2 regions of the Shewanella sp. 5_MG-2023 genome follow, and region 1 is predicted to be linked to the other one. Evidence: predicted binding sites of a transcription regulator. Region 1 holds the regulator's gene; the other holds the start of a gene.

Region 1 (15,228 bases):
TTGAGCTCAAGCAAAAAAATGCCGGTCAGGTAACCTATCGCTTATTTCAATATCAGCTTGATGAATAGCATTTCAAACAAGCAACAAATCTAATAGAGGATACCCATGAAATTTTTTATTATCGGTGGTAAAAGTTTAACTTTAATCATGTGGTTAGTGATGTTTTATAACTTATTTATGCCGTTTGAAGGCCAAGTCAGCATAGTGTTGAATATCTTATTTTTTATCACTGTAATAATGCATTTTTTCCAATTACTTATTTTCAACACCATGTTTAGCAGCTTACTTAAGTTATCTGTCGTTGATTATCTTAAAGTGTATTTTTTTGGTGTTTTCGGTTTACTTGAGTACCGACAAAAAGTACTAGAGCTTGATAAAGCCGAGTAGCCGTTAGATTTAAAGAAATTCAGCCATAAAAAAACCTCGCCTAGGCGAGGTTTTTTCTTAATCAGGTCATCACTCCTGATTATGAATCGTCACTTACTTTTTAGGGTAAGGGTGAGCAACACCTTTATGACAATCTACACAAGTCTTTCTCTTGTCGCCTTCTTGCTTAGCGTTACGCTCATGCATTCTGACAGCCATTTTCTTCATAGTCTCAGGCTGGTTTTCATAGATGCGCGTATGACAATGTTGGCAGTTAGCAGAATCTGTTGCTTGGAAGTACTTAAGTGCGATATCTGCTTGTTCTTTACGGTTCTCATCTAACCAAGCTTGAGTGTTGAAACCATCAATAGTTACGAAACCGTATAAATCTTTAGATACGATAATCTTTTTAACCAAGTAATCAACTGGGCCATGTGGAAGGTGACAATCTTGACACTGAACAGTCACACCAGCACTACCGCCGCCATGTGCAGACGCTAACACTTCATCTTTCAATGAGTGATTGCTGTGACAACTCATACAGAATTCATCTGAACTTGTTGCGTGTAAAGTTTGTTGAGTGGCGAAATAGCCCACTACACCCATAACAACACCCACTATGATCAGTGCGATAATTGAATATTTTGCGCTCGGTTTGAATAGTGCACGCCAGTTCATCGTCATCTCCAGTTAACAGTTTTTTAATTTATGATTTTAAATTCTAAAATATAAATTTTAAGATCTAAAAAATAGTAAAGCTATTCTAGGTTGTTTTTGCCGTAAAAAAACGAATTAAGAACATGTTTTAATTAATAAGTTGCCTATATATGCTCAAAATGAGATCAAGATCTAAGTATTGAGGCTCAATAAGAATAATTTGGACTCATTTAAACTTAATACACTCCAAACAATACCGCAAAGCGTTTCAAACAAAAAAGACAAATATCATACCTTTGCAACATGCAGTGAAACAATTAGAACTATTCACTTTATTGTCAATATACCCATGCATTTATGCTACTGTGATATGAATAATGTGCGTAAGATCATTGCCGCTAATGGCGCTAAGGGTTATATTCATATGGATTGCCATTGAGTCGCTTATGGTTAAATTGATTTGTAAAAACTGTTACTTGAGCGTTTTAGTCAACATTTAACTATGGAAAAACATGAGCACTAAGTTACCGCAGCACTTCATTATATTTATCACCTTGCTTGCCATTTTAGGCCAAGGTTTGATAACTAATGGTTACGCTATGGTCGCTAACCCTCTCATGCACTCATCAGCAGAGATGTTAATACCTAACGACAAAACATCCCAAGCAAATCTGAAGCAACACAGCAGTGCCGATACCCCTAATTGTCATTCCTCTATGACTAAACAAGCCCCGCAAAAAACGACTCATTGTTGTGACGATGGCTCAATGCTCCAATCGAAAAAAGCTGCTAACAACTGTTGTGACAGCAAAAATGGCTGCGCTATCGATTGTGGTCACTGCATTACTATCTCGATGACAGGGCATTTGCTCACATTTGATATCCTTCTCGCAAAAGCAGTCAACAGCAAGGCTGATGCCACTGCAGTGCCACACTTTTTCTTCCATAAAACCCTTCCAGAATTTCGACCTCCGATTAGTTAAATTACTGACAGAATATTTTTAGCCTAGCACTGTCCTCTGTGCCATAGCTAAACACCTATACTTGCTAGTATTTACAGTTTTTATAAACGGTTCGCTTTATTTGCCAGCCGTATTTTGAGGTTATGATGAAACACGCTATTTTATTGATCACCATTGCGGGTTTTCTAGCTGGGTTATGCACTAATCCAGTCGCTGCTCAACAAGCAGCAACACATAGTCATATTTCGACTCACCAGCATCAGCATGATGCAGAAAAAACCAGCTATTCATGCCCGATGCACCCTGAAGTTATTAGTCATAAATCCGGTGATACTTGTCCTAAATGCAATATGTTCTTAGAAGAAGTTAGCCCTGAGGCTGCCATAGACCATAGCGCCGAAACCACCTACATCTGCCCAATGCACCCTGAAGTTAGCAGCCACAAACAAGGTGACCGCTGCCCTAAGTGCAATATGTTGTTAGTGGTTAAAGAAGAAGAGGAAGAAGTCGATCATAGCCAACATCAGCATGCACAAGATGAACAGACTGAAACCCTAGCAGTGCAACCCACACAGAGTGTTGCTGATAAAGTGTTTAATACTGTTAAACCAAGCCTATTACCCTCGGATGCAGAGCCAAGCATTAAATATGTCTGCCCAATGCACCCGCATATTGTTTCTGACACCCAAGGCACTTGCCCTATTTGTGGTATGAATTTAGAAAAAGTCACCATGGGCGCAGCAGCTGAAGAAATCGTGGTTGGCGTATCAGGCGGCATGCAGCAAGCTTTAGGCATGCGCACTCAACAAGTTGAAAGAGATACCCTATGGCGCCTGGTTAAAACCATCGGCACCGTTGAGTATAACGAAGACAGCATTACCCATGTTCATGCTCGGGTAACTGGTTGGGTGGAAAAACTGCATATTAATAATGTTGGCCAAAAAATAAAAAAAGGTCAGCTCATGTATGAGCTTTATTCACCTGAACTTATTAATGCTCAAGATGACTACTTACAAGCGCTTGATTATTTGGAGCAAGACAATCAACGTGGCGGTGTGCTCGAGCGTAAAGCCCGCCAACGTTTAGCGCTTTTAGGGGTTTCATCAAAAATTATTCAACAATTAGAAACCAGCGGCGAAACTGTTTTTAGAGTGCCTTTTTATGCCCCGCAAGACGGTGTTGTCAGCCAAATGGACATTCGTGATGGCATGTATATCCAACCTGGTAATGCCTTAATAGAATTAGTCGACTTATCCACGGTTTGGGTCATTGCCGATGTGTTTGAAAATGAACAAAGCTGGCTAGAAAAAGGCCGTCCTGCAGAAGTCACTGCATCGGCCCAAGGCTTATTTGATCTTGAGTCTGACATTGATTATATCTATCCAGAACTCGACCCTGTCACTCGCGCCATGCGTGTCAGAGTAAAATTAGCCAATCCAAATGCAAGCCTACGACCAGGAACCTTAGTGGATGTGTCTTTATTTGGCGGCCCTAAACGCAACATTATTACTATTCCCACAGAAGCACTGATATTAACCGGCCGTGAAAATCGAGTAGTAGTTCAGCGTCACGATAGCGGATTTACTTCGGTACCTGTAAAAGTCGGCATCATTGCGCAAGGAAAAGCAGAGATCATTGAAGGCATAAATGAAGGCGACCATGTGGTGGTTTCAGGGCAGTTCCTGCTTGATTCAGAAGCCAGTATTCAAGGTAGCTTGTTACGTTTAAGCGGCGCAGATAAAGCGCCTGCAGCCCATAACCACTAAGGAGCACTCTCTTGCTAGAGAAAATAATCAGTGCTTCGATAAAGCAACGTGCGATGGTGTTATTACTCACCTTAGTGGTTGCAGTGATCGGTTATCAAGCCATGCGCACCACCCCATTGGATGCCCTGCCGGACTTATCTGATGTGCAAGTGATTGTTAAGACCTCATATCGAGGTCAAGCACCGCAGTTAGTCGAAGATCAAATTACTTATCCATTATCCACAGCGATGCTGGCTGTACCTGGGGCGAAAACCGTACGTGGGTTTTCGATGTTTGGCGACTCATTTGTTTATATTATTTTTGAAGATAATACCGATATTTACTGGGCACGTTCACGGGTTTTAGAATACCTATCACAAACCCAAGATCAGCTCCCAGAGGGCGTTAGCCCCACTTTAGGGCCTGATGCTTCTGGTGTCGGTTGGGTATTTCAATACGCCTTAGTCGATAGACAAGGTAATCACGATTTAGCCCAGCTGCGTTCATTGCAAGACTGGTTTTTAAAACTGGAATTACAAAGTGTCGAAGGCGTATCTGAAATTGCTACGATTGGCGGCATGGAGCAATCTTATCAAATCGTGGTCGACCCACATAAACTCGCCCTTTATCAAATCGATTTGATGACGGTTAAAAATGCGCTAGCAAGCTCTAATAGCTCTGTCGGTGGCTCGGTTATTGAAATGGCCGAAGCCGAGTACATGATTACTTCATCGGGTTATCGACAAAACATTGAAGATTTTGCCGAAATTCCTTTAGGGGTGTTATCTGATGCTAGCACACCAGTATTAATGAAAGATGTGGCGCAGCTGCGAACAGGCCCTGCAGCGCGTCGTGGTATTGCTGAACTTGATGGTAAAGGTGAAGTCGTTGGCGGCATTGTGGTTATGCGCTATGGCGAGAATGCCCTTGAAACCATTAATAATGTTAAACAAAAGATTAAGCAAATTGAAAGCGGTTTACCTGAAGGGGTTGAATTAGTTATCACTTACGATCGCTCAGAACTTATCCTCAATTCTGTGGATAATCTGATGCACAAAGTGATGGAAGAGATGCTGGTCGTTGGCCTAGTTTGCTTACTATTTCTATTACATGCTCGCTCAACACTGGTTGCCATAATCACCCTGCCATTATCTATATTAAGCAGTTTCATTATCATGCATTTTATGGGGGTTAATGCCAACATCATGAGCTTAGGAGGTATTGCCATTGCCATAGGCGCCGTTGTCGATGCCGCCATTGTCATGGTAGAAAACGCCCATAAACATTTAGAGCGATATCGGGCTGAGCACGGTAAACCACCCGAAGGTGAAGCCCACTGGCAACTAATTAAAGAGGCCTCTGTTGAAGTAGGGCCTGCGCTATTCTTTAGCCTGCTAATCATCACCTTAAGCTTTATTCCTGTATTTGCACTGGAAGCTCAAGAAGGCCGTTTATTCCACCCACTGGCGTTTACTAAAACCTTTGCTATGGCGTCTTCTGCAATACTGGCCATCACCTTGATCCCAGTATTAATGGGTTATTTTGTGCGCGGTAATATCCCTGATGAACGCAAAAACCCCATCAGTCGATTTTTGATTGCCATATACCAGCCATTACTCAAACTGGTATTAAAATTTCCTAAATTCACCATCTTATTAGCGCTGGTCATTTTAGCCAGTGCTTACTATCCGATGACAAAGATGGGCTCTGAGTTTATGCCAGAACTCGCTGAAGGTGATTTACTTTATATGCCTACAACCCTGCCAAGTGTCAGTGCAGGTAAAGCCGCTGAAATTTTACAGCAAACCGATAGATTGATTAAAACGGTACCAGAGGTCAAAAGAGTATTTGGTAAAGTGGGCCGCGCGATGACCGCTACCGATCCTGCACCATTAACCATGCTTGAAACCACCATCATGCTTAAACCACATGCTCAATGGCGTGAAGGCGTGACCTTAGAATCTATTATTGCTGAATTACAGAGAACGGTGAAAGTGCCCGGCATGACTAACGCATGGGTGCAGCCGATAAAAACCCGTATCGATATGCTGTCCACCGGGGTTAGAACACCTGTCGGCATTAAAATATCGGGTTCAGATGTGGCCGAACTGGAAAAAATTGGCGCTGAAATCGAAGCGGTAATGAGCCAAGTGCCAGGCACAACATCAGCATTTGCGCAGCGAAGTAGTGGTGGACGTTATATCGATATTGAGCCGAAACTAAAAAATGCAGCTCGATATGGTATGACCCTAAGTGACATCCAAGATGTGGTGCAAATCGCCATAGGCGGTATGAATATAGGGGAATCAATTCAAGGTCAAGAACGTTACCCAATTAACATTCGTTATCCACGAGAGTTACGTGACAGCATAGAAAAACTCAGAGATTTACCGGTATTAACCAAAACCGGTAAATATCTGCCATTAAGCGTTTTAGCCGACATCACCATCAGTGATGGACCGCCCATGCTTGCCAGTGAAAATGGCCGTTTAATCTCATGGGTGTTTGTCGATATTAAAGATATTTCTATCGGCGAATATATCGAGCAAGCGCAAATAGCCTTAGGCCAGCAAATCACTTTGCCAGCACGTTATAGCTACAGCTTTGCGGGTCAATATGAATATATGCAGCGTGTTGAAGCCAAGATGGAGTTAGTCATTCCACTAATGCTGGCAGTTATTTTTATATTACTGATGCTGACCTTTAACTCGTTTGCTCAAGCTTCAGTAATTATGCTGAGTTTACCCTTTGCCTTAGTAGGCAGTGCCTGGTTTTTATATTTGCTGAACTTCAACTTTTCGGTTGCGGTATCTGTGGGGATGATTGCCCTTGCGGGTGTCGCCGCTGAATTTGGCGTGGTGATGCAGGTGTATCTCAACAACAGTATAAAAGACCGAAAACATCATGACACTCTCAATAGCAAAGATGATTTACGCCAAGCATTGATTGAAGGTGCTGTAATGCGGATTCGCCCCAAAGCGATGACAGTTGCGACCATATTTTTTGGCTTACTGCCGATAATGTGGGGCACAGGAACCGGTAACGAAGTGATGCAGAAAATTGCCGCACCTATGGTTGGTGGCATGGTCACTGCGCCGCTGCTATCGCTGTTTGTTATTCCAGCCATTTATTTACTAATCTATGGTCGTAAACTCAGTAACTAGGTTTACAAAGTCACTCATAAACACTAAAAAAGGCGCTTAAGGCGCCTTTTTATCTATAAAGCCACAAGCTGAATATAAGCTTGTTAGCTTGGTTCACTGAGTACGCCTTGCTTTTCTCGTGCCAGTTGCATCATCCTTAAAAGACCCCAAACCATAATACAACCTCCGACTCCAGCCATAGCAAACAGCAGTATTGGCTTCGCCAGCATCGGATAAGCCGCTGTATCAAAACCTGCAAACAAGCCATATAAACCCGCCGCCATTAATAACGTGCCAGGAAAATCAATGACTGCCACCATGGTCATTTTCTTTTGAATTACCGCGAGTTTTTCGTCCTTTGTGAGTGTCATAAGTCTTCCTTGATTAGATTTACAGTTTAACTTTCAAGCAATTATTCTACTTCAGACGCTACCTCGGTCAATGCAATAATTGAAAAAGTGCCGCCTTGGGGATCATCAATCACCGCAAAACGACCCACATCCGGAATATCCGTAGGCGGGACACAAATTCGCCCGCCTAGAGCTTCGGCATCTTGAGCCATAGCATCACAATCTTGCACACTAAAATACAGCATCCAATGGGGCGGGGTATCACCCCACTCGGACGTCATTTGCATCATACCGCCAATGGCTTGCTTATCCACCAGCCATTGCACGTAATCAGCTATGCCCATTGAAGACATATCAAGGCTGTTAGTCTCAAAGCCAAGCGCTTGGGTATAAAAATCGGTTGATGTGGCCAGATCGCGGCACATATATTCAACCCAGCACAAAGTATTGGGCTCAAATGAGCGCTTAATGCCGATATGGTTAATGGCCTGCCAGATTGAAAATCGTGCGCCATCAGGATCTTGGCACACAGCTATAATCCCTGAATCACCAACAGAGTGAGGGCCTGCAATAATTTGTCCACCCGCAAGCCTAATGGCTTTAATTGTCGCCTCAACATCATCAACGGCAAAATAAAGCTGCCAATGGGTTGGCAAACTCTCCATCTCTTTGGGCATTTGATACATAGCCGCAATGTCATCACCCGCTAACTGCAACATAGTGTAATGACCCTCAGGCATGGGCATATCATCAGCCTGCCACTGAAATAGGCTTTGGTAGAATGCTTTCGCGGCATACCAATCATGACTGGCAAGTTCGACCCAACAAGGTTGCCCTTGTTTATAGTGTGACACCTTCATACACCTCACCCTGCTGTTGATAATGACTTATAAGAATAAAGGTTTAAGCTGAACCTAAATGACAACACTCTTTAAGTTAAGACACTTTTAAAGCTAAAGTCGAGTTGGCAATAATGGTTGGTTATTCGTATAAAAAATGACATTTAAATAATAAATACAACTTAAAATCATAGCCTTATATAGACAACAGTATCAGCAAGCCATGGCTAGTCACTATCGGTCACAAGTCGTAAATTACACACACCTTTAGTCAAAATGCTAACAGTCACATCCTTACTTGCTAGAAAACGCCCATAAAAAAGCCCTTTTCAAAGGGCTTTTTGGAGGTCATTTCGGTGTTTAAACACCACTTTATCTAGCTAAAGTATTATTTATAAACTGGCAGTAACTCAGCCATCGCCAACAAATGACATGCGCCGGTGATGACACCGAATGCAATAATCACCACAATCAATGGCGTACCACCTGGGACTCTAAAGCTCTTCTCATCAGGGAACATTTTGCGCGATTTGTATGCCATCATGGCTGGCACTATCGCCGCCCAAATGGTCGCCGCTAATGCCGCAAAGCCAATGGCAATCAAGAAACCATTAGGGAATAACAAACCTAATACTGTCGGCGGGATAAAGGTGATCGCAGCTGTTTTAATGCGGCCATTATTGCTTTCTTCAAAGCCAAATAAGTCAGCTAGATAATCAAACAAGCCTAAGGTCACCCCTAAGAATGATGACGCCACAGCAAGATTAGCAAACAAGGTCAACATGGTATTAAGCCATTTACTCGCCATCACATCTGACAGAGCGCCCACTAACACACCCATATTGCCGCCCTGGGCAATAATGTCGCTGAACTGACTACGGGGAATGTTGCCCATGGTTGCCACTAACCAGCAGCTATAAATCACTAAGGCGATAAAAGTACCAATAAAGATGGCTTTTAAAATCACTTTAGGTTGTTTGCCGTAATACTTAACTAGGCTTGGCACATTGCCGTGGTAACCAAAACTGGCCAGCCCAAAAGGTAGCGCCGCTAAAATATAAGGCGAGAAACTCGCCTCACCATCTGGCATTAATAATTTTGCGCTATCAATATCAATCAGCAGATTTCCGATGGCGAGAAAAAAGGTAATTAACATCCCGCCAATCATAATGGTGGTAATGCGATCAACCGCTTTGGTACTGATGATCACCACTGCAGCAAGTACGACGGCAAACACTAACCCTGCGATCGGTTGAGGTAAGTTAATCCCCATCCCCGCAAGGGTGTGATTAACAATCGAGCCACCACCACTGATGTAAGCATAGGTCAGGATGTACAACACAAAAGCAATAGATAACCCGTTAATAATCCGCCAAAACTGGCCTAAGGTTACCTTAGTTAAGGTGTCAAAACTGTCACCGGGTTTAAAATGCAAATTGGTTTCAAGTAGCATCAGACCTGACACCAGCATACAAAACCAAATACCAATTAACATGACTAATGAATAGCCAAACCACATGCCTGCACTGACCACAGGCAAAGAAAACATACCAGCACCGACTGTGGTACCGGCGATGATCATAGCACCGCCCAATAAGGATTTATTTTGCGGTTGAGATTGTGTCGAACTCATAAAATTAGTTATTACCCATGTTCCATTGTGACACTATCAACAATGGTTTTTCGAACAGATAAACGCAGCATACCATTGGCATGATCACGTATTCGGATGACTTCAAATTGATTATCGTTAGCGGATAAATACCCTAATTCTTTTAATTTCACACTCAAATTATTGTAGAGCTTTTTATCATAAAACTCAGGCGCAGTAATTCCATGTAAAGCACCTAAACGCTGAGCCAATAAATGGCTGGCGCTTTCTAAATCAGAACGCTCAATTTCTGGTTTGTAAGCCAGTAAATTAAAGATAATCGCGTAACGCTGTAGGGTCTCACTGACCGTGGCGGACAATAACATTAACTGAGTGACATTACTTTGATTGACTTCAAAGTGATCGCTACCGGAAATTAGCTTTTGTTCAACAAACAAATCAAGCACTTGATCCACATAGGCACTTAAATCTTCAATGCCCATAAACAGCTCAGCTTTCAATAATGGGTAAAAATCATTAACAATTTGCTGGATTTTTTCTCGGCTAAATTCTTCATATTGCACCAAGCAACTGGCGATTAATGAAGGCACTGCCATTAGATGAATTATGTTATTGCGATAATAGCTCATCGCAATCACTGAGCTATCTTCAATTGCGATAATTTCGCCGATGGCATCTGTGGTTGAGGTAAATTTATTCAGCGACAAACATTGCTCAACTAGGTCATGAGCTGAGCCCTCAGCCACCGACGCATACTCAGTATAAGGAACATCCTTTAAGATTTTCAGGTAGAGGTCTAGCTGGGTTTCAAGCTCACTGCGCTGCAGGGCGTTTTGCTCTGAAGCCAGCAGCGCCATACTTGCTAATGTCACCGAACTCGCTGCGGCGGCGCCATTGATGTTAGTCATCACTTTATTGGCCAATACATTTACTGCTGGCGTTAACCATGATGGCTTTTGATCCGGATCTTGAGCAATTTCTTCACGCCAATTTGGCGATTGTTGATTTAAAAATTGCTGCACATTGATTGGCTCGCCAAAGTTAACGTAACCTTGGCCAAAGTTGCCTAATTTACGCAGCGCACCAAAGACCTGCCACACTGATTCTTTTTGCTTTTTCTTACCGCTTAACTCTTTATGATAGGTGGACACTTCCATCACATGATCATAACCAAGATAAACTGGCACTAAGGTTACTGGGCGTTCAATGCCCCGCAGTACACAGTTAACTGTCATCGCTAACATGCCGGTCTTAGGCGCTAATAAACGACCGGTACGAGAACGACCACCTTCGGTGAAGTATTCAACCGAATAGCCTTTAGCAAATAACTGATCTAAATACTCACGAAACACTGCGGTATAAAGTTTATTACCGTTAAAGCTACGACGAATAAAGAAAGCACCACCACGGCGGAACATAGGGCCTGCTGGCCAAAAGTTTAAATTAATACCGGCGGCAATATGCGGCGGCACCATGCCTTGGTAATACAAAATATACGACAGCAGTAGGTAATCCATGTGGCTACGATGGCAAGGCACATAGACAATTTCATGACCATCATGATGCAGCTTACGCACTTTTTCAGCGCTTTTAATGCTAATACCGCTGTATAACTTATTCCACAACCAAGTAAGAAAGCGCTCAGCAATACGCACTAAGCTGTCTGAGTAATCCGCTGCAATTTCATCTAAATACTGAATCGCTTTTTCGCGGGCTTTGTCTTCAGGAATTTTTTTATTAAGCGCTTCTTCTTTTATCGCTTGAGCAATGGCATCAGACTTTAATAATGAGTTGAACATTGCCTGACGATTTGGCAGTTGTGGGCCTGTCATCACTTTACGTTGGCGTCTAAAGTGCACTCGCGCCACACGGATAAGTTTATGCGCAATACTGACATCAGTGCCGTGTTCATCAGCCATATAACGTAGCGACATAGCATTTGAGAATTGAATAAAGCTATGGCGACCTAAGAACAAAATCATCAACCATTTACGTAACCAGGTCGGGTTTTCACGCTCAAATACGGCTGCGGTCATGGTGTCATCTTCTTTACCAGGGATACGTCCCCAATACAGACTCACTGGCACCAATTGAATATCAAGTTGATCATTTTTTTTATGTAAGGCTAATAAGCTGGTGAAGTTATCAATAAATTTTTCGCCACTTAAACGCTTGCCAAATAGAGGCTTACGACCTTCAATACACACAATTCTAGGGGTATTTAAGCCATCAACGTCTAGTCGCTCATAAGGGCTCGGTAAGCCATATTTGGCGGTCACTTCATTTAATGCCGCAATATCACTGAGTGATTCTGTCTTCATCACATAGACCACTGGTTTATCTGGGTCTAAGTTCAGATCGGCAAAGGGATCTTCAGGCACAACAACCGTGTGCACCATCAGTTTTTGAATCCAACGTAATGATTTTGCTATGATTGAGTCAGGTTTTAACATGAGTGTTCGCATATTCAACATCAATTAATTGGCCATAGAATACCAGATAATGGTTCAGTTTCACTAACAAGGGTCTATACAGAGAATATTTGTTCAGTAAAAATAGCCATATCCGAATAACAACCAACCTATTTTCAATCAACACTACTGTATAAATATACTGTTTAAACAAACGATGTGAGAAATAGCCAATTTCATCGGTTTAAAAAGCTGACTTACCTTCATTAACTAAATAATTAAATTACATATACTTAACCGTGCCCCCATATATAGCCAACAAGAATTAGATGATAATAGTTAAATTAATTTGGTTAATACTTGCGCGACCACCGATACTGTATATAATGACAGTCACTGTATAAAAAAACAGGAATCAATATGAGACCTTTAACGCCACGCCAAGCTGAAATATTAGAGCTAATTAAATGTAATATCGCCGAAACAGGTATGCCGCCAACTCGTGCAGAAATTGCAACTCGATTAGGCTTCAAAAGCGCCAATGCCGCTGAAGAACACTTAAAAGCACTGGCAAAAAAAGGCTGTATTGAAATTATTCCTGGTACCTCTCGCGGGATCCGCATGGTGCAGGTGGAAGAGGAAGTTGAAGCAGGCTTACCACTTATCGGCCAAGTTGCTGCAGGTGAACCTATCCTTGCTCAAGAGCATGTTGAACAGTATTTCCAAGTTGACCCAGAAATGTTTAAGCCCAATGCTAATTTCTTACTACGCGTTCGAGGCGACAGTATGAAAGACATTGGTATTTTAGAGGGCGACTTATTAGCAGTGCATAAAATGCAAACTGCCACCAATGGTCAAGTTGTAGTGGCACGTCTTGAAGACGATGTAACCGTGAAAAGATTTGAAAAGAAAGGCAATATTATTTATTTACATGCTGAAAATGCAGAATATGAGCCGATTAAAGTTGATTTAAGTTGCCAAAACCTAACGATTGAAGGGCTTGCTGTTGGCGTTATTCGTAATGGAGGTTGGTTATGAACACATTAATAGGCAATGCACCGCGTCACCCTGGATTATGGGTAGATATGGCATCTGATCCCTTACCCACTAAACAAGGGATTGAAACCAAGCGCACCCAAAACCAAGGCTTAACTGAATTGACTCAATTATGCAGTCAGTTAGCCATTTTAAGTCAGCAAGGCCGTTGGATTGTACTGATTAATCCGCCGCATATCGGTTATAAGCAAATTCTTGCTAATGCCAATGTTCGTATGGACAGAGTATTGTTAGTTCACACCAAAGATGAAGTCGAAACCCTGTGGGCGATGGAAAAAGCGCTCACTAACGGTACTTCAAGTGCAGTAATTACTTGGACACCACCATTAGATGCCCGCGACAATCGCCGCATTCAATTGGTTGCCAAAAATGCCTTAGCCCAAGGGCTTATCATTGAAGATGTAAATACTCACTTACCTGAAGGCGACCCATTAACGCAAACTTTAGCAGTACCGACTCGGGTAAACCTTACCTCGTTTCACTAGTAAAATATGACTAAAAAAGCCCTTCACTACGCTGAGGGGCTTTTTTTTGCACTTTTTTCAGCAAATTAGATGATAAAGTGATCTTGATCAATATTTAATCTCCAAGTAATGTAGTTAACAAGGTAGTAACAATTTATCGTACTGCCGAGAATAAATGTCAAAAAGATACAAACGCTATTAAAAGATTGAGCTGGTACCGTGCGGTATAGAAAGCCTTGAATGTAAAGCGTCAAATATAATTGATAAGTTCAGTATTAGGTACAAGTGTGGCACCGTAACGTAATAACATAATTGAGTTTTCAAGCTCAAAGCCACCGTGTACTTTGAAATGATCAAACTTTTTCGGGTATGAAAAGTTTGCATAGAGCAGAGTATTACTGTGTGGCTTTTCTTTGTAATTGCAATTCGCAATTAGCAGAGGAGTAGTCTTGTGAAGCGATTGTTGTACGGATTAATGGTGGCGTTGCTTGCAACCCCACTCACAGCGGCAGAGATGCCCTTAAACATGACTCAAGGTGTAACAGAGATCAGTGGCCAGGTTTACGACCTGCATATGATTATTTTGTATATCTGTTGCGCCATTGGTGTCGTGGTCTTTGGGATCATGATTTATTCCATGATCTATCACAGAAAATCTAAGGGTGCAGTTGCAGCCGACTTTCATGACAGTACCAAGGTTGAAATAGCTTGGACAGTATTGCCATTTCTAATCCTAATTGGCATGGCAATCCCAGCAACAAAAACGCTGATTGCTATGGAAGATCCCAGCGATGCTGAACTGACAGTCAAAGTGACGGGCTCTCAATGGAAATGGCATTACAGCTATTTCAATGAAGATGTCGAGTTTTTCAGTTTATTATCTACCCCAGCAGACCAAATTACTGGCACCGCAGATAAAACCGACACCTATCTTTTAGAGGTCGATAAGCCGCTGGTTTTACCAATAAATCGTAAAGTACGTTTTTTAATGACCTCGGATGACGTTATCCACTCTTGGTGGGTACCAGCATTTGCCGTTAAAAAAGATGCAAATCCTGGTTTCATCAATGAAGCTTGGACTAAAATCGATAAAATAGGTACTTATCGAGGCCAATGTGCCGAACTATGCGGTAAAGATCATGGCTTTATGCCTATTGTTGTTGAAGCCGTTTCTGAAGCAGACTTTGACCAATGGCTAATCGACCAAAAGCAATTTGCTGTCGATGCTAAAGCCGCTGCACAAGCCTCACTGAGCCAAACCCTTAGCTATGACGAGTTAATGGCCCAAGGCGAACAAATCTACATGGGTCGCTGCGCGGCTTGCCACCAACCTAATGGTGCTGGTTTACCTGGCGTCTTCCCTTCCCTAATTGGCAGTCCAATGATTAAAGGCCCAGTGTCTGGCCATATCGATATTGTCGTTAATGGTAAGCCTGGCACTGCGATGCAAGCGTTTGCCAAGCAGCTAACGGCAACTGAAATTGCTGCAGTAGTCACTTATGAGCGTAATGCTTGGGGTAATGACTCTGGCGATACCGTGCAAGCGGCTGATGTGAGTGGCAATGGGACAAATTCTAGCGCTACACCAACCACTGCAGACGCTCCTAGTGCAGGCACTTCTAC
Region 2 (15,228 bases), on a different contig from region 1:
TCTTTTTCTAATGCTTTCACATCGCCCATTAGCAATGCTTGCATTAACAGAGGCAATTGCTCCGCCATGGCTGAACTAGCTTGATTAGCCTGACTTTGCTGAATGTTGCCCATACTATCTTGCTGGATCAGCAAGCGATCTTTTAATACTAGTGTCGTCGGGAAGGGCGTAGTTTGCTGCCAAAATAGCCCGACCTGCTGGCTAAACATAAAGCTACCTGCGCTTTCTAATGGTTTTTTTAATACCGCTAAATAGCGAGTTTGACTAAACAGACCTTTGGCTTGTGGTCTTAGCTGTAACTGCGCCGCCAGCTGGGTTAGCTGTGCTGGCGTTGCTTGCTGGTTAAATATGGCCGCTAGCTGCTGCGTACTTAGCTCGGGTGTTGAGGTTAGTTCAGGCTTATCAGCTGAAGTGTCAGTCTTAGAAGTGTCCGTCATAGAAGTGACAATCGCTGAAGTGATTTCAGTGGCTTTAATGGCACTGGGCAGCAGCACTAAAGACCAGATTAACAGGCCATAGATAAGTGTTTTCATGACCTTGTCACCAAGGCGGTTAATTCATCAGTCAATTCATCCTCAGGCAGATACGCGACGATTGTTTTTCGAAACACATCAGGGGTGACAAAGCATAGTTCTTCAGTTTCCATATCAACGGCTGCCTGAATGGTATAACCCTTGGTGATGCGCTCATTGGTGTTCGCATCACGAATTTGATAAGTAATCTTGAGGCGGTTTTCCCACTCGACAATGCTGGAATAAACAATGATTGTTTGGTCAAAAGTACTGCTTTTGACATATTGCAGTCGAGTGTCAACAATTGGCCAAGCGTAGCCAGAGTTCATCATTTGACGATAGTTATAACCTAACTCATCCAATAGCTTACAGCGGGCGACTTCAAAATAGCGTAAATAGTTGCCATGCCAAGTGATCCCCATGGAGTCCACATCATGAAATGGCACCACCATGGTTAATTCAGATGAGAACAGGGCTTTCATTTAACACACCTCCCACTGACCTAATTGAATCTTATCAACGGTCTGGCGTAGTACGGCTTCTAATGGACGGTCTTCAGTGAGCAGTTCAAAATCTTCACTCACTTGAGCTACCGTTTTCGCTAACGACGACGTGAGCGAGGCATGGGCCAACTCATTTTGGCTTATACGTAAATGTATTCCTTGCGTCATGGCTAATAATGCCGCCGCAGCAACTTGCTCAGTAAGCTGCAGTACCCGCATACAGTCACGGGCAGCAATAGTGCCCATACTGACTTTATCTTGGTTGTGGCACTCGGTCGAGCGTGAAAAAACACTGGCAGGCATAGTGTTTTTCAATGCTTCTGCTGTCCACGCGGACACGCCAATTTGCACCGCTTTAAAACCATGATTGATGGATTTTCTCGCGCCAACAGCAGCAGATAAATTAGCCGGTAAACCATTATTAAACTTCGGGTCCATGACCAATGCCATTTGACGGTCGATTAAATCAGCAAGGTTAGCCACGGCATTTTTCATTGCATCCATAGCAAAGGCAATATGGCCACCATAAAAATGGCCACCATGAAGAATATGCTCGCCTTCACCGTCAACAATGGGGTTGTCATTGGCACTGTTTAACTCTGTTTCAATAAACTGGCGCATGAACGGCAATGCATCTTGCAGTACCCCAATAATATGCGGCGCACAACGAATGGAGTAACGGTCTTGCAAACGATCTGAGTTGCGAGGATGAGTATGATGATTTAAATCTTCTCGTATCCAAGTGGCGATTTGGTTTTGCCCTGGATGCGGTTTAGCGGCAAATAAGATGTCATCAAAATGATTTGAATTGCCCTTTAATGTCAATGATGCCATGGCAGTGATGCGGCTAGATAAGCGGGTGAGATACTGAGCGCGGTCATAGGCTAAACAGGCAAGGGCTGTCATTACCGCTGTGCCGTTCATTAAGGCTAGGCCTTCTTTAGGGCGCAGGATTAGTGCCACAATACCTAGCTCAAGATACACATCTTTGGTGGCGCGGCGTTTACCTTTATAAATAACATCGCGCTCGCCAACAAGTACCGCAGCTAAGTAAGATAGCGGGGTTAAGTCACCACTGGCGCCAACAGAGCCTTCTTCAGGGATCACTGGCGTGATATCTAGATTAAGCAATAACTCAATCCGTTGTAGTAGCTGGTAAGTCACCCCAGACTTGCCTACGGCTAATGAGCTTAAACGACAGGCCATAATCGCGCGGGCTTGCATTGGCGAAAAAATGTCGCCTAAACCACAGCCATGAAAGCGTGATAAATGCAGCGGTAATTCATGGACTAAGTCCAAGCTTACGTTAACAGTACAAGAGTCGCCATAACCGGTTGTTACTCCGTAAACCACACCTTCTTCACTCAAAAGGCTATCAATAAATCTTGCCCCTTTTTGAATGTATTCTTGATATTCAGGGCGCTCATTAAGCTTAACAGGGGCACCTTTAGCGACGGCAACCACCTGTTCTAAACTCAGCTGCTGTTGGCCAAAATGTACGGTTGGCAAAGTTGATGTTGAAGACGCTTGGCTCATGGAATTACTGCCCCTGCTTGGAATGTGACTGGCTACGTTGTGATTGCTCATCGTTGCGCCAAAAATCATAAAAATTAAACCACTGTAATGGTTGTTGGGTCGCAAAATGTGCTAAACGGCGACTGTATTCAACAACGGCATCGGTTAATCGTTCGGTGCGCCCTGCTCGTGGGCCTTTTAAGCTATTTGATAAATGTTCTACATGGACATGATAGCGACCATCTTCTTGTAAGCAGAACATGGTATAAACTGGGCAATCTAATAAGCCGGCCAGAATAAAAGGCCCTTGGGGAAAGGCGGCCTGCTGACCAATAAAATCACTGTAAATGACTCTCCCTGCAGTATCAGATGAGGTGCGATCGGCGGCGATAACCACTAACTCTCCAGCGGCAATCTTTTCTTGTAATAACACTGCTGTGCTAGGGCCTAGCTCGTCCACTTGGATTAAGTTTAAGCTGCTGCTGGGGTTAAGCTGTTTGAGCACCTTATTGAAATTTTCTGCATGGCTAGTTAGTACCATGACATTCACTTTCACTTGTTGCTGGTGGATTGAAATCGCACGGCACAACTCTAAATTACCCAAATGAGATACCAGTAGCACAGCCCCTTGGCCAGTGGCTAATTGGTCTGCTAAAACATGTCTGTCAGCAAAGTCGACATGGGATAATTTAATGCGATCGCACCAGGCATCTATTCTATCTAGTGCAGCATTACCAAAGGCAAAAAAGTGTTTTAGGCTATCTCGCCAAGTCACAGGCTCTGACAATAAAGCTTGCTCAGGGTGTTGCTGTTTAACGCGACGTAAAAAGTCTAAAGACGCATTACGTGCGGTTACCCCAGTTAAAAAGAAGTAGCAAATAACCGGATACATGATGGCGCGGCATAGCCAATGGCCACCTAAACGATAGCTATCAGCCAGTAATTTAATGCCCCAATAACTGCCTCGCTCACTCATTGCTGACCAGTGTTTATGGGTGTTTTTTTTTGCCAATATGGTTGGCAAACGTTTGAGCATGCCGAAAAATAATCCTGTGTGCATGGCTGAAATACGCACATTATCTTTAAAGCCTTGGAAGTGACTAATGCCGTCTTCAGGGTAAATAACGTTAGTAGGAATATGGACCACAGGTACGCCTTGCCAGTGCATTTTGACCATAATTTCAATATCAAAGTCCATGCGCTCACCTAAGGCCTGCTCACGAAACAATTGCTCGGTTGCTGCAAGTGGGTAGACCCGAAAACCACACATGGAATCTTGAATATCAAAGCTTAAGGTTTCAATCCACACCCAAAAGTGGGTGATATAGCGGCCATATAACCGCCCCTTAGGGACTGATTCATCGTACTGAGGCTTACCGGATATGAGTGCCAAAGGCTGCTGTGTGGCAGCATCGATCATTGCGGGAATATCATCAAGGCAGTGCTGACCATCTGCATCGACTTGCAATGCGTGGCTGTAACCCTCTTTAAAAGCGACTCGTAAACCCGTGGTCACAGCGGCGCCTTTGCCACGGTTAAATGGATGATGGATCAAACTGACCCAATCATATTTATCCGCCAATTCTTGTAATAAGTATCGTGTTTCATCGTTACTGCCATCATTGATTAAATAACAGTGTAGCCCGGATGATTCTAGTGAAACTAGGGTGTCAGCAATGGCTTGTTGATGATTGTAATTGGGGATAATGATAGCTAGTTTCATAGTTAACTATCCTTTTCTGAATGAAGCCGCGGCTTGATTTTCGACGTATCAAAAGCAATTCTGCCAGAGGCAAAACGCTTATCAGCATCGCGATAAACAAACGTCAGTTTGGCTTTGGCAGCGTTATGGCTAATAAACAGTTCTACATGACTGTTTGGCAATAATAATTGCTGAAATTTTAGTACTTCTAGGGTCGCCACAGTAGGCTCATAGCCGAATGCGTTACTGCCAAGTTGAATAGCCCAATCCAGTTGGGTGACACCGGGTAATACCGGTTGCTCGTCAAAGTGGCCTTTAAAAAAATCGAGTTCGGCTGCAACAAAAAGCTGCCAGCTGATGCCGTCATCTGTGCTTGTTTGACTAATAATTTGAGGTAACGTTGATTTAATCTTCATTGAAAACTGCTAATAAATCCGTATGTATTCGCTTGCCTTGGCTATTGGTAGGTAAGGCATTTGGGTAGCGCCAACGTCTTGGCAATGTGACCCGTTCAAATTGGCTGAGTAAGTGTTTTTTTAATTGGTTGTTGAGGCTTAACTTACCGTGTTGGCTTAATTGTTCTAAGCCTGCAGTGGATAAGGTCATTGCCGCGCCAAGCATGACTCTGGGCTCAGTAAGCTGAATAACCGCAGCTTCTTCCACAAAAGGATGGGCACACAATAAGCTCTCCATGTGGGCTAACGATAAGCGTTTTTCTTCCACTTTAACGATGCGATCGAGGCGTTGTAATAAACGAAAGCGGCCATCGGTTTGCAGTTCAATTTTATCATCGCACTTGAGCCATTCAGTAGCGCAAGGTAAGTAGGGCGATTTGAGCAGCAATGCGCCATCTTCAGCATCTGCGGCAATGGTTAACGGACTAAAAGGTAGCCAGGTACGGTCAACTTCGAGTTGTCGGCGATAAGCAATGCCGCCGGTTTCTGTGCTACCAAATACTTCAATAGGCAATTGGCCGTAACAGGTATGAATATGCTGAGCGGCGTCATAACTGAGAGGGCCACCTGAGCTAAAAATTAAGCTCGGCGCCATTTGTTGTTGTTCAAACTCTAATGCTTCAGGTAATCGTGATAACTGCGCTGGGCTGCTAACTAAACAGAGGTTGGGCATGAGTGCAATGTAGTAACTTAAGGTTTCAGGGTATTCCACCAAGTCACTTAAAAAGGGTCTGCTTGCCGCTAACGGCCAGAGGATCTTGAACAATAAACCGTAGATATGCTGATGAGATACGGTGGAAATAACGCTACATTGGGGTAATCTTGCTGCGAATGTTTGTTCTAATATGCTTACTTCCGTATCAAGTTGTTCAATAGATTTTTTAATGGCTTTTGGCAGACCACTACTACCAGAGGTGAATAACACTAGCTCACCTAATTTATCAGCTTGCGGCCAAGACTGAGGCGCTAAACCGAGCTCTTTTTTCAGTAAGATAAATTGCTTAGCTTCAGATAATGGCTGATCAGCAATGATGCCATCAAAGGTATGGTTGAGCTCAGTTAGGGTGCCTTCTTGAATATTTGCTGGCAACACCACTTGCTTACCCGCTAGCAATGCTGCGCACATTCCAGCAGCAAATAAATCACTGGTTTCAGCCGTCAGCAGCCAGCGTTTTAACGGGCTGGCTGTTAGCTGTGCATGTAAATGCGCCACATGAGATATAAACAGCTGACCTGTTACTATGTCATGGTGATTGAAACTTATTACTTGTTGCGTTTTTGGGCCAGTGTGTAACCAGTTAATCAGCAAGTTATTCATGTTTTTTCAACCAAAATGTGCGATAGAGCCACTCTCCACCAAGCAATATACCCATAAGAAGATAAGCAATTAAACCATTGTAAAGGGTCCACAATTCTAACGTGGAAAACCGTGCCGTATACAATGCCACTGAGCCATTTAACACAAACAAACCACACCAAAGTAGGGTGACTTTGTTCAAATAACCAATGGCAGCATCGGGCAAGTCCGGCTCTTTTAACCTTGCGAGTCGTTCAATCATACTAGGGCCTTTTTTTAGCGAGTAGCTAAACAGTCCTAGCATGGTTAAATTAATCACCACAGGATAATACAGCAGCCAATCATTGCGCTTGGCAATAAAGCTGGCTGCGGTTAACCCAATACCGACAATTAACGGCAACGCCATAGAGGCGAGCTGTTGTTTATTTAGCACTAATCGAGCAATCAGTATGATGCACAGCAGTAATGCTATTGAACCTGGAGGCAAAAATTGCAAACCAAAATAGACCGCTAAGGGGTAGCAAACTAACGCAATAGCGGTGATGATTTGCAGTAATAGCATTAGTCTTTCATCAACCCTTCAATAGCGTTGACTACATCAGCAACGGTGCGCACGGTTTTAAATTGCTCTGGCTGGATCTTTTTACCCGTCATTTGCTGCAGTTTTATCACTAAATCAACCGCATCGATACTGTCTAAATCAAGTGCTTCATACAGTGATGCATCAAGCGTAATATCGTCGGCATCAATTTCAAATTCATCCACAAGAATTTGGGTTAACATCGCAAGAATTTGATCACGATTTTCCATGATAACTCCTTAAGAACGTTGTGATTCAATAAAGCTCGCTAAACTTGCCACACTGAAAAAGTGTGCTTTAGTGGCTTCAGAGTTCGCTTCGATTTTAATATCAAATTGCTTTTTAATTGCTAAACCCAATTCAAGGGCATCAATAGAATCTAAACCTAAGCCTTCACCAAATAGTGCGGCATCGGTTTCAATATCATCAATACTGACATCCTCTAAGTCGAGACAGTCGATGATGAGTTGTTTAATTTCGTTGTGTAAAGTCATAGTTATTCTAATCTAGATTGGTTTTATTGAACTTTAATCAAGCCATCATTGGCTGCTAATGCGATTAAGTGCTGCTGATAATACTGCTCTAAATCGCGGGTTAGCACTCTTGCCAATTTGGCTTCACTACTTTGATGATTATCATACATCAGCGGGTCAAATACTGCGCCAATTTCTACTGACATATTTATGGTTTGTCTTGGGATCTGGTACCAAGCTTGTTGCTTTGTTAGCCCCGCTACATCAATGTGCAACGAAACGGGAATAATATCGGTTTTGGTACGAATGGCAATGTTGGCTGCGCCGCGAGCAAAGGGATTAATTTTTTGGCCAACCACAGTGCGCGTGCCTTCAGGAAAAATAATTAAATTCGTCTCACTATCTAATACTTGCTGACAATCTTGCAGTAACAATTCTGCACCGCGATTGGGAATATAACCTGCAGAAGCCAGCACCCCGCGGATAAATGGGTTGCGCCATAAGGTGTTTTTCACAATACAACCCGCATTGGGCATTAAACTAATCAGCACCACTACATCAACCAAGGTTGGATGGTTGGCGATGACCAATACCCCTTTAGCATCAGTGAGTGCTTGAATATTTTTGGTTGTTAGTTTAATCACCCCTGCTTGGGTAAGCATCCACACAAAGCCATTAAACATGGTATGTACGGCTTGTTGTACTCGGGCGATACGTTGTTGCTTGGTGCCCGGCCAAAAACGCAGTAACGGTAAAATAGTGATAGAGCTAAGTAATCCACCTAAACCAAAGGCGATATAACATAGCACGCCAGCTATCCAGCGAGGCACATAACCCAAGCCGCTGAGCCGTTTTGCAGGCACGATGGGGTGTGTTTGCTGACCATCATCCATGTTATTGGCTACTTTGGCTCGTTAGGTGCCAATGATATTGGCACTGCTGACCCGATAAACCTTGTCCAGAAGCGATGGCCTTGATTAGCTGGATGGAGCTAATGGTGTCTGCACTGGGATCAAGCCTTTGATTGCTTGTGAGTGTTAGCTGAGCAACCTTATTAGCGCTGCTCTGCGCAGGTGCTAAATAAAGTCCCATAGCAAGCGGTAGTTCAGCTTCATGGGTGTATTGATTGTATATCGGCGGCACAGGGTCATCAGCAAATACCATTAAAATTGGTTCTGGGTTTTCTGCTAGCTGAGCAAAAACTTCAACCATGGCTTGAGCTAAGGTTTCTTCCCCTGCGGCAATCGAGGTCGAGGCGGCGGTGTTGCCGGTGACAATGCCATAAATGCCACTGGCAGTATTGTGCACAGACTGGCTAAAAGCTAAGGGTGAGAGTGGCTCTTTAATGACGATATCTTGCAATAAGCCAAGGGTGCGAGTCAGTTCGCCGTGACGAGAGGCAAAAACACTGCGACAGTTGTCAGCAGGCGCGCATTGATAAGCTGCAGTTAACATCATTTTAGTTAAGCGGCTAAAACGGCGGCGCTGCATTGCAGGCACCTGCGGTAAAGCTGGTGAAATGGTGCTGGTTTTTAGATTGGCAGTATTGATTGCCAGCTCTGGGAGGGGGGGCGATTCAGCGGCGCACTTATCCTCGTCGCTCCAACTTTCTTTATCTTGAAAGTCTTGCGACCAAGCGCCCCATGAAAGAATATCAAATACTAATTGCACAGCATTGCCTCTGATATGCTGCAGCTATCCCTAGCTGAGTGAATAAATTTTATTAGATTATTGTTATTAAATTCGGCCTGATTGTACCGTGATTATATGAAAATAATAAAGCGTTTAAGTCCGCAAAAATAAAAATAGCGACATAAATGTCGCTATTAAAATGCTCAAAGCTCTTCCGGTAACGCAAGTATCAACAAACCATAAAAATGGCTTGTTCAATAATCAGCTATCAGAAGTTGGCTCTGGTTATTACTCAGCCTTAAATTAGTTGGCCATTTGCTGCTGCAGTTTTCTAATTGCCGTTTTAATTTTACGGCTATTATCAGGGCCCATACGCACCATAAACTTTTGCACGTTGGGTAGTGCTTCAAGCTTAGGGTCGACAAATTGATAATTGACACTGATAGAACTTAATTCAATCGGGTCTTCAATAATCGGCGCTGATAAGATCATCTCAAAGGCTTGCTGCATGCGCTCGTCAAATGACATATCGCTATAACCTAGCTCTGCAAAAGCTTCGTCAAATATTGGCATGAGTTCTTTATAAGTGTTGATTAACTGCTCGTCATTCATATCTGACACCATGTTGGCGTACAGGTCATAACGATGGTAACTGTCAGGGTTTAAATAGGTTTTGTTAGTGATTTCACTGACGGTGAATTTATCTTTAGGGCCTTTCAGTGGGCTAGCTTTATGGATCACTTCACCTTGAGCCATATTATCGACAAATACCACAAACTGGCGGGCAATGTCTTTTTTAACAAGTAGTGGCTCGATTGTCATACCATCTGCCATATCAATGGTTTTTTGAGCAACAAAGTCATCACTTTCAGTCAGTGCAGGTAAGGGCTCTACCACCACTTCAGGTTCTGGTGTTTCAATGATGGTGGGCTCAATAACCTCCACTATCACTTCTTCAATGGGTTCTTGTTCAATAGGTTGTTCAGGCATCGGCTCTGGTAGTTGTACGGGTATGGGGGCTTCGACTTCTGGCTCTTTATCGCCAGAGAAGTAAAAATAGCCTGCAGCGGCTAGTAAAACTGCAATGGTGATGCCAATAACACCTGCGTTACTACCACTGGCGCGACTTGATTGCGGTGTGGCTCTATCATTTTGATTGACTTGCATGTCTATTCCTTAGCTTTAAACGTCGAAGGGGAACCAATACCATTGAATTTGTTACATATAATGTTCAAGCACGTGTAAGCCTAAACCTTATTTGCATTCTGCAATAATCTCAACACTTGTCTAGTAATAATAGCCAAGGTTAACAATAATTTATGCTTGTACGTATTGCTGGCGATCCCCTAACCAACGTTGAACAATGCTGTCTACATTTTGTGGCACTTGTTGCATAACATGGGCCGCTAATTTTTGTGTGTTTTCAATCAGATATTGATCCCTGACTAAATCAGCGATTTTCATTTCTGCCAAGCCGGTTTGGCGGGTACCGAGTACTTCACCTGGGCCTCTTATTTCTAAGTCTTTTTGGGCAATAACAAAGCCATCGTTACTGGCCCTTAGTACTCCTAAACGTTTGGTGGCAGTTTGTGATAACGGTGCTTTGTACAATAACACGCAGTGGCTGGCAATAGAGCCTCGGCCTACTCGGCCACGTAACTGATGCAATTGCGCCAAGCCTAACCGCTCAGGGTTTTCAATAATCATTAAACTGGCATTAGGCACATCGACTCCCACTTCAATAACCGTTGTTGCCACTAATAAATGTAGTTCACCCGCCTTAAATTGGGCCATTATTTGCTGTTTTTCTGCACTTTTCATACGTCCGTGCACTAAGCCAACCTTTAATTCGGGTAGTAATTGGCTTAATTCTGCAGCGGTATCTTCAGCGGCTTGGCACTCAAGAACTTCAGATTCTTCAATGAGAGTACAAACCCAATAAATCTGCCGATTATCATTTAGCGCGGCTTGTTTTACCCGCTCGATGATTTGTTCGCGGCGATTATCGCTAATGGCAACCGTGGTAACAGGGGTTCTTCCTGGCGGTAACTCATCAATGATAGAGGTTTCTAAATCAGCATAAGCCGTCATCGCTAACGTGCGCGGAATTGGCGTAGCTGTCATTATTAATTGATGCGGATGAAAGCCTTGGCTGACGCCTTTTTCGCGTAATCCTAAGCGTTGATGGACCCCAAAACGGTGTTGTTCATCAATAATGATTAACGCGAGCTTATTAAAACTGACCTGCTCTTGGAAAATAGCATGGGTGCCAATTACCATGTTGGCGCTGCCATCGGCGATATCAGCCAATGATTGTGTTCTGGCTTTGCCTTTTAACTTGCCTGCTAACCAGCCCACTTTTAGCCCTAATGGTTCAAACCAGGCGGCAAAGTTGACTGCGTGTTGCTCTGCTAATAATTCCGTCGGTGCCATCATCGCCACCTGATAACCATTTTCAATGGCTTGCAGGGCTGCTAAGGCGGCCACTAAGGTTTTACCCGAGCCCACATCCCCTTGCACTAAGCGCATCATAGGTGTGGGCTTTTCAATATCAATACCGATATCAGCTACGACTCGTTGCTGGGCCCCTGTTGGCTTAAAAGGTAAGGCTTTTAAAAATGGATTTAATAGCTGGCCGGTGGCGGGTAAAGTCACCGCTTTATCAAGGTTATTGCACTGACGTAATTGCAGCATACTTAAGTTATGGGCCAGTAACTCTTCTTGGACTAAGCGCTGCTGAGCGGGGTGCATGCCTTGCTCTAAATCGGCTTGGGCGATGTTATTGGGCGGTCGATGGATTAAGGATAATGCCTGACCAATGCTCATATTGTTGGGTTGCAGGGCTGGTGGTAGTAACTCTGTTAAGCCACCTTGATTGAGCATAGTTAGTGCCTGCTCGGTGAGCTTAATCCAACTGGCTTGTTTTAATCCTTCAGTCGAAGGATAAATAGGGGTCAGTGAATCACTCAGGGCTGGGTTTTCGCCAGCTTTAATGATTTTGTATTCTGGGTGGATTATCTCAAAATGGCGGTTGCCGCGCTTGATTTCACCATAGGCCCGAATTATCGCGCCGTTTTGCATGCCATTTCGCTGGGCAACCGAGAAGTTAAAAAACCGCAATGTGAGGTAACCACTTTCGTCGGCAATATTGCAGGTCAGCATACGTCTGCGACCCGGCACAATTTGGGTTGAGATGATTTCAGCTTCAACTGTGGCGTACATCGCGGGATAAAGAGCATTGATGGGATAGATTTGGGTGCGGTCTTCATAGCGCAGCGGCAAATGAAACAGTACATCTTGCACTGTCTTAATGCCAAGCTTTGCCAGCTTTTCAGCGGCTTTTTTAGCGACGCCTTTTAAGTCGGTAATCGGTACCTGATCCAATGGTTGCAAATCTAGCATGCCTTTATCTATTGAGTTGACCACAGACTTCATCACTTAGACTTTGTTGATATTGTAAAGCTCGCTGATTAAAGTGAGTCATTCACTTTGGGGTTAACTTTGACAGTTATCCAAAGAGTTATACAGTCAACTTTATCGCCCTGATGCTTGTTAGCAATGATAGTACTGTAAATATATACAGATGTTATGGCTTATCTTAGCAGAGTTTTAATACAAGGCAATATTAATCCAGATATCAGGCTTAACTGCCTCTATAACCAGCCTTTTTGTTTAGCTATTCGCGCCGCATCTATGCGATTGGTGGCATTGAGCTTGGAGATCGCTTCAGAAAGGTAATTCCGCACAGTACCTTCGGCGATAAATAACTGGGCGGCGATATCACTGGTTGATAAGCCATCACTGGCTAATCGTAGCGCTTTTCTTTCTTTATCATTGAGTGGGTCAATATCACCAATGGCGCTGATCGCCAGCTCTGGATCGATAATTTTTTTACCTGCCATCACCTGTTTAATAGCGTTGACTAGACTTTCAGATGGCGCATCTTTTAGCAAAAATCCCTCGACGCCACAACTGAGTGCTCTTTTGATGTAACCTACGCGGCCAAAAGTGGTTAAGATGATGATTTTAGTTTTAGGTTGCATTGTTGCAGCCTCGGCTTGATATGCTGCGAGCCACTGAGCCAGCTCAACGCCGCTGTGACCGGGCATTTCAATATCACTGAGCAGCAAATCAAAATGCTGCTCTTTAAGCATTGCCATGGCTTGGTTACCATCTTCTGCTTCTGTGATATCGACTTCACCGAGTTCATCTTTGGCAAGGGTAAGTAGGGCAGATAATGCCCCGCGCACCATGGCTTGATCTTCTGCTAATAAAATCTTCATTAAGGCTGTTCCGTGTCGTTGTCAACTTTAGGTTCACTGACTTGCTCTGCTTCAAGGGGCAAACTGATGCTAAAACGGTAGCCATCGTTAATATGATAACTAAACTTGCCGCCCAATAAGTTCACTCGCTCTCTAATGCCTTTTAAGCCATTACCTTCTTTAATAACTTTGGTGTTAGCATTGTCACTTAGGCTAACAATAAGCTGCTTATCTAAGGTGTTAAAGCACCATACACATTGACTGGCTTGGCTATGTTTGAGCATATTATTAACTAATTCTGTCAACATTAGCCCTAGTTGAGTTTCTTGCAAAGGTGTTAATGGTGGTAATTTACCCTCGAGATGTACTTCAATTTCTTTTTGTCTTAATAAACTGCATAGTTGATTGACCGTATCTTGTAAGCCTTTATGTTTGTAATTAGAAACCGTTTGGCGAATTTCAGTTAAGCTGTTTCTGGCGATATCAGCAAGTTCCTGTAAATGCTGTTTTGCAACAGCAAGCTTTCCTGCTTCAACCAGTTTTTCGGCGAGTTGTGCTTTCAGTGCAATGGAAGATAAATTGTGCCCCATGATGTCATGTAAATCGCGCGCAATACGTTCACGCTCCAGTGCCGTTGCTAAGTTAGCGATTTCATCATTTGATTGTCTTTGTTGGCGCCTGATGCGTTCATTGTTATGCTCAACCACGCCAAATAGCACCACCACAAAGGTGATTAACATACCGTATAGCGGAAAATAGTAAGCTTCATAGCCCACGATGTAATTAAGTAGCCACAGCCAAGTACTGATAAGAATAAAGCTAATAATGGCGGTGCGCAGTGAATAGAAAAAACCAATAAAAAAACCGGCAAAACTGAAAAATGAAATGGAGCCGCTGGTAAATATGGTGGCAATGCTCGCAGTGATGAGCATTAAAGCAATAGGATATTTCCCTTGAGCGGCTGAGCTTTTGTAAGCCCAAAAGTACCCATATAAGAAGGGAAATATGAGTAACAAGCTGACACCGACCCGAGCCCAATCATCCCGCATAAACCAAAGTGGAATAAAGTAAAAAATCAGATTGAGCAGATATACCCAAGCTGTTTTTTGTCGATAGGCTTTTTCTGGGTGAACGCGAGTGTTGCTACTATTGACCGAGTGTTTTGTATTGATATTAGACATGAAGCCTCCTTGCGAAGTTAGCATACTGCAACCGAGTCATAATGTGTATGTCTGCAGTAGCTAGCTTCAGCAGCATCGGATTAACGCGCTTGTTGTTTAAGTAAAAAATTTGCCCAAGCGTAATTAGGATCAATTTCTACAGCGTGTTGCCAATCATTAATTGCTTCTTTTTGACGACCTAATTCTTGCTTAGCGATTCCGCGCCAGGTGTACGCTTCAGTATGCCCCCAGCAGATATCAACACATGGCTGTTCATAAAAACGAATCGCATCAGTGGCATATTGCTCAGCCTTATCCATACCGCCGCCATATTGAGCGGGAGTATAAAAGGCGCTCATTGCTCTGACTAACGCAATACGGGGATTTTCAGGGCTGAGTTGTTCTGCTTGAGCCAGTAAAGCACTTACCTTCATTCCCAGAGATTGTCCTTTGCTTGAGTCATTGGCGATTTGCATACCGTAAACAGAAGCCAGTAGCGCCATTGACTCAGCATCGTCTTCACGGCTCAATACAGTTTCAAGTGTCGACTGTGCATCATTGAGGGCTTTTTTAGCCACTCCGCGCAGACCGCTAATATTGGCTGTAATGGCGATGCGATATTGTGCATAGGCGTGTTCATAATCCACAGATTGTTCGCTGAGAACCTTTAGCTGTTGTAGATCCATTGTGTTGGCTGCCATATCGATAGCGCCGATATCGGCATTGCTAGCACTACTGACTAACGTCAGTGTTACCGCCATGACGGTTGATTTTGAGATAAGAGATTTTAAGATTAGTGATGTCATGATTAACTCCGTTTATTGCATTTAAGGTGTGTTGCTACGGAGTTAGTATCTAACAAAGGGCTTGCACAGGGCAGACACAAACGTCACCAGTTTGAGGTGACAAATGTCATTGATAAAAAAGCCGCCGGCTTGTTAAAGCTTAGGCGGCCAATATATTGAAGCGAATTACTGTGGTGCTAAATCTCGTCTTCCCAGCACACTTTAGCGCCGCGAATACCGTCAACTTTGGCACTGAACTGCTTTTCTAACACATGACGCTTAATTTTAAGTGTAGGGGTTAGGGCATCATTTTCAATGGTCCAAGGCTCTGTCACTACGACAATGGCATCCA

What was found. Region 1 encodes LexA, which represses DNA repair genes until DNA is damaged. Its sites were predicted from a motif close to TACTGTATNNNNATACAGTA; they were not measured.
Region 2: a site for LexA is predicted at 12,235-12,254, ahead of recG (ATP-dependent DNA helicase RecG). Genes of this name have one in related genera too.

Annotation. Positions count from the first base shown of each region.
Region 1 is NZ_JAUORC010000042.1:9,590-24,817, reverse strand. It holds gene rsmD (16S rRNA (guanine(966)-N(2))-methyltransferase RsmD) at 1-68, shown strand, start outside; gene Q4557_RS18715 (DUF1145 domain-containing protein) at 106-387, shown strand; gene Q4557_RS18710 (NapC/NirT family cytochrome c) at 481-1,044, opposite strand; gene Q4557_RS18705 (hypothetical protein) at 1,536-2,006, shown strand; gene Q4557_RS18700 (efflux RND transporter periplasmic adaptor subunit) at 2,129-3,751, shown strand; gene Q4557_RS18695 (efflux RND transporter permease subunit) at 3,763-6,894, shown strand; gene Q4557_RS18690 (hypothetical protein) at 6,978-7,244, opposite strand; gene Q4557_RS18685 (VOC family protein) at 7,286-8,083, opposite strand; gene mtr (tryptophan permease) at 8,451-9,695, opposite strand; gene plsB (glycerol-3-phosphate 1-O-acyltransferase PlsB) at 9,707-12,127, opposite strand; gene lexA (transcriptional repressor LexA) at 12,506-13,123, shown strand; gene Q4557_RS18665 (cell division inhibitor SulA) at 13,120-13,626, shown strand; gene coxB (cytochrome c oxidase subunit II) at 14,057-15,228, shown strand, end outside.
Region 2 is NZ_JAUORC010000014.1:59,428-74,655, forward strand. It holds gene Q4557_RS10000 (outer membrane lipoprotein carrier protein LolA) at 1-533, opposite strand, end outside; gene Q4557_RS10005 (thioesterase family protein) at 530-994, opposite strand; gene hutH (histidine ammonia-lyase) at 995-2,551, opposite strand; gene Q4557_RS10015 (glycosyltransferase) at 2,556-4,253, opposite strand; gene Q4557_RS10020 (thioester dehydrase) at 4,256-4,648, opposite strand; gene Q4557_RS10025 (AMP-binding protein) at 4,638-6,005, opposite strand; gene Q4557_RS10030 (hypothetical protein) at 5,998-6,546, opposite strand; gene Q4557_RS10035 (acyl carrier protein) at 6,546-6,794, opposite strand; gene Q4557_RS10040 (phosphopantetheine-binding protein) at 6,804-7,058, opposite strand; gene Q4557_RS10045 (1-acyl-sn-glycerol-3-phosphate acyltransferase) at 7,082-7,930, opposite strand; gene Q4557_RS10050 (beta-ketoacyl synthase chain length factor) at 7,932-8,708, opposite strand; gene Q4557_RS10055 (DUF3014 domain-containing protein) at 8,973-9,836, opposite strand; gene recG (ATP-dependent DNA helicase RecG) at 9,987-12,062, opposite strand; gene Q4557_RS10065 (DNA-binding response regulator) at 12,323-12,952, opposite strand; gene Q4557_RS10070 (sensor histidine kinase) at 12,952-14,112, opposite strand; gene Q4557_RS10075 (hypothetical protein) at 14,193-14,897, opposite strand; gene Q4557_RS10080 (AMP-binding protein) at 15,074-15,228, opposite strand, start outside.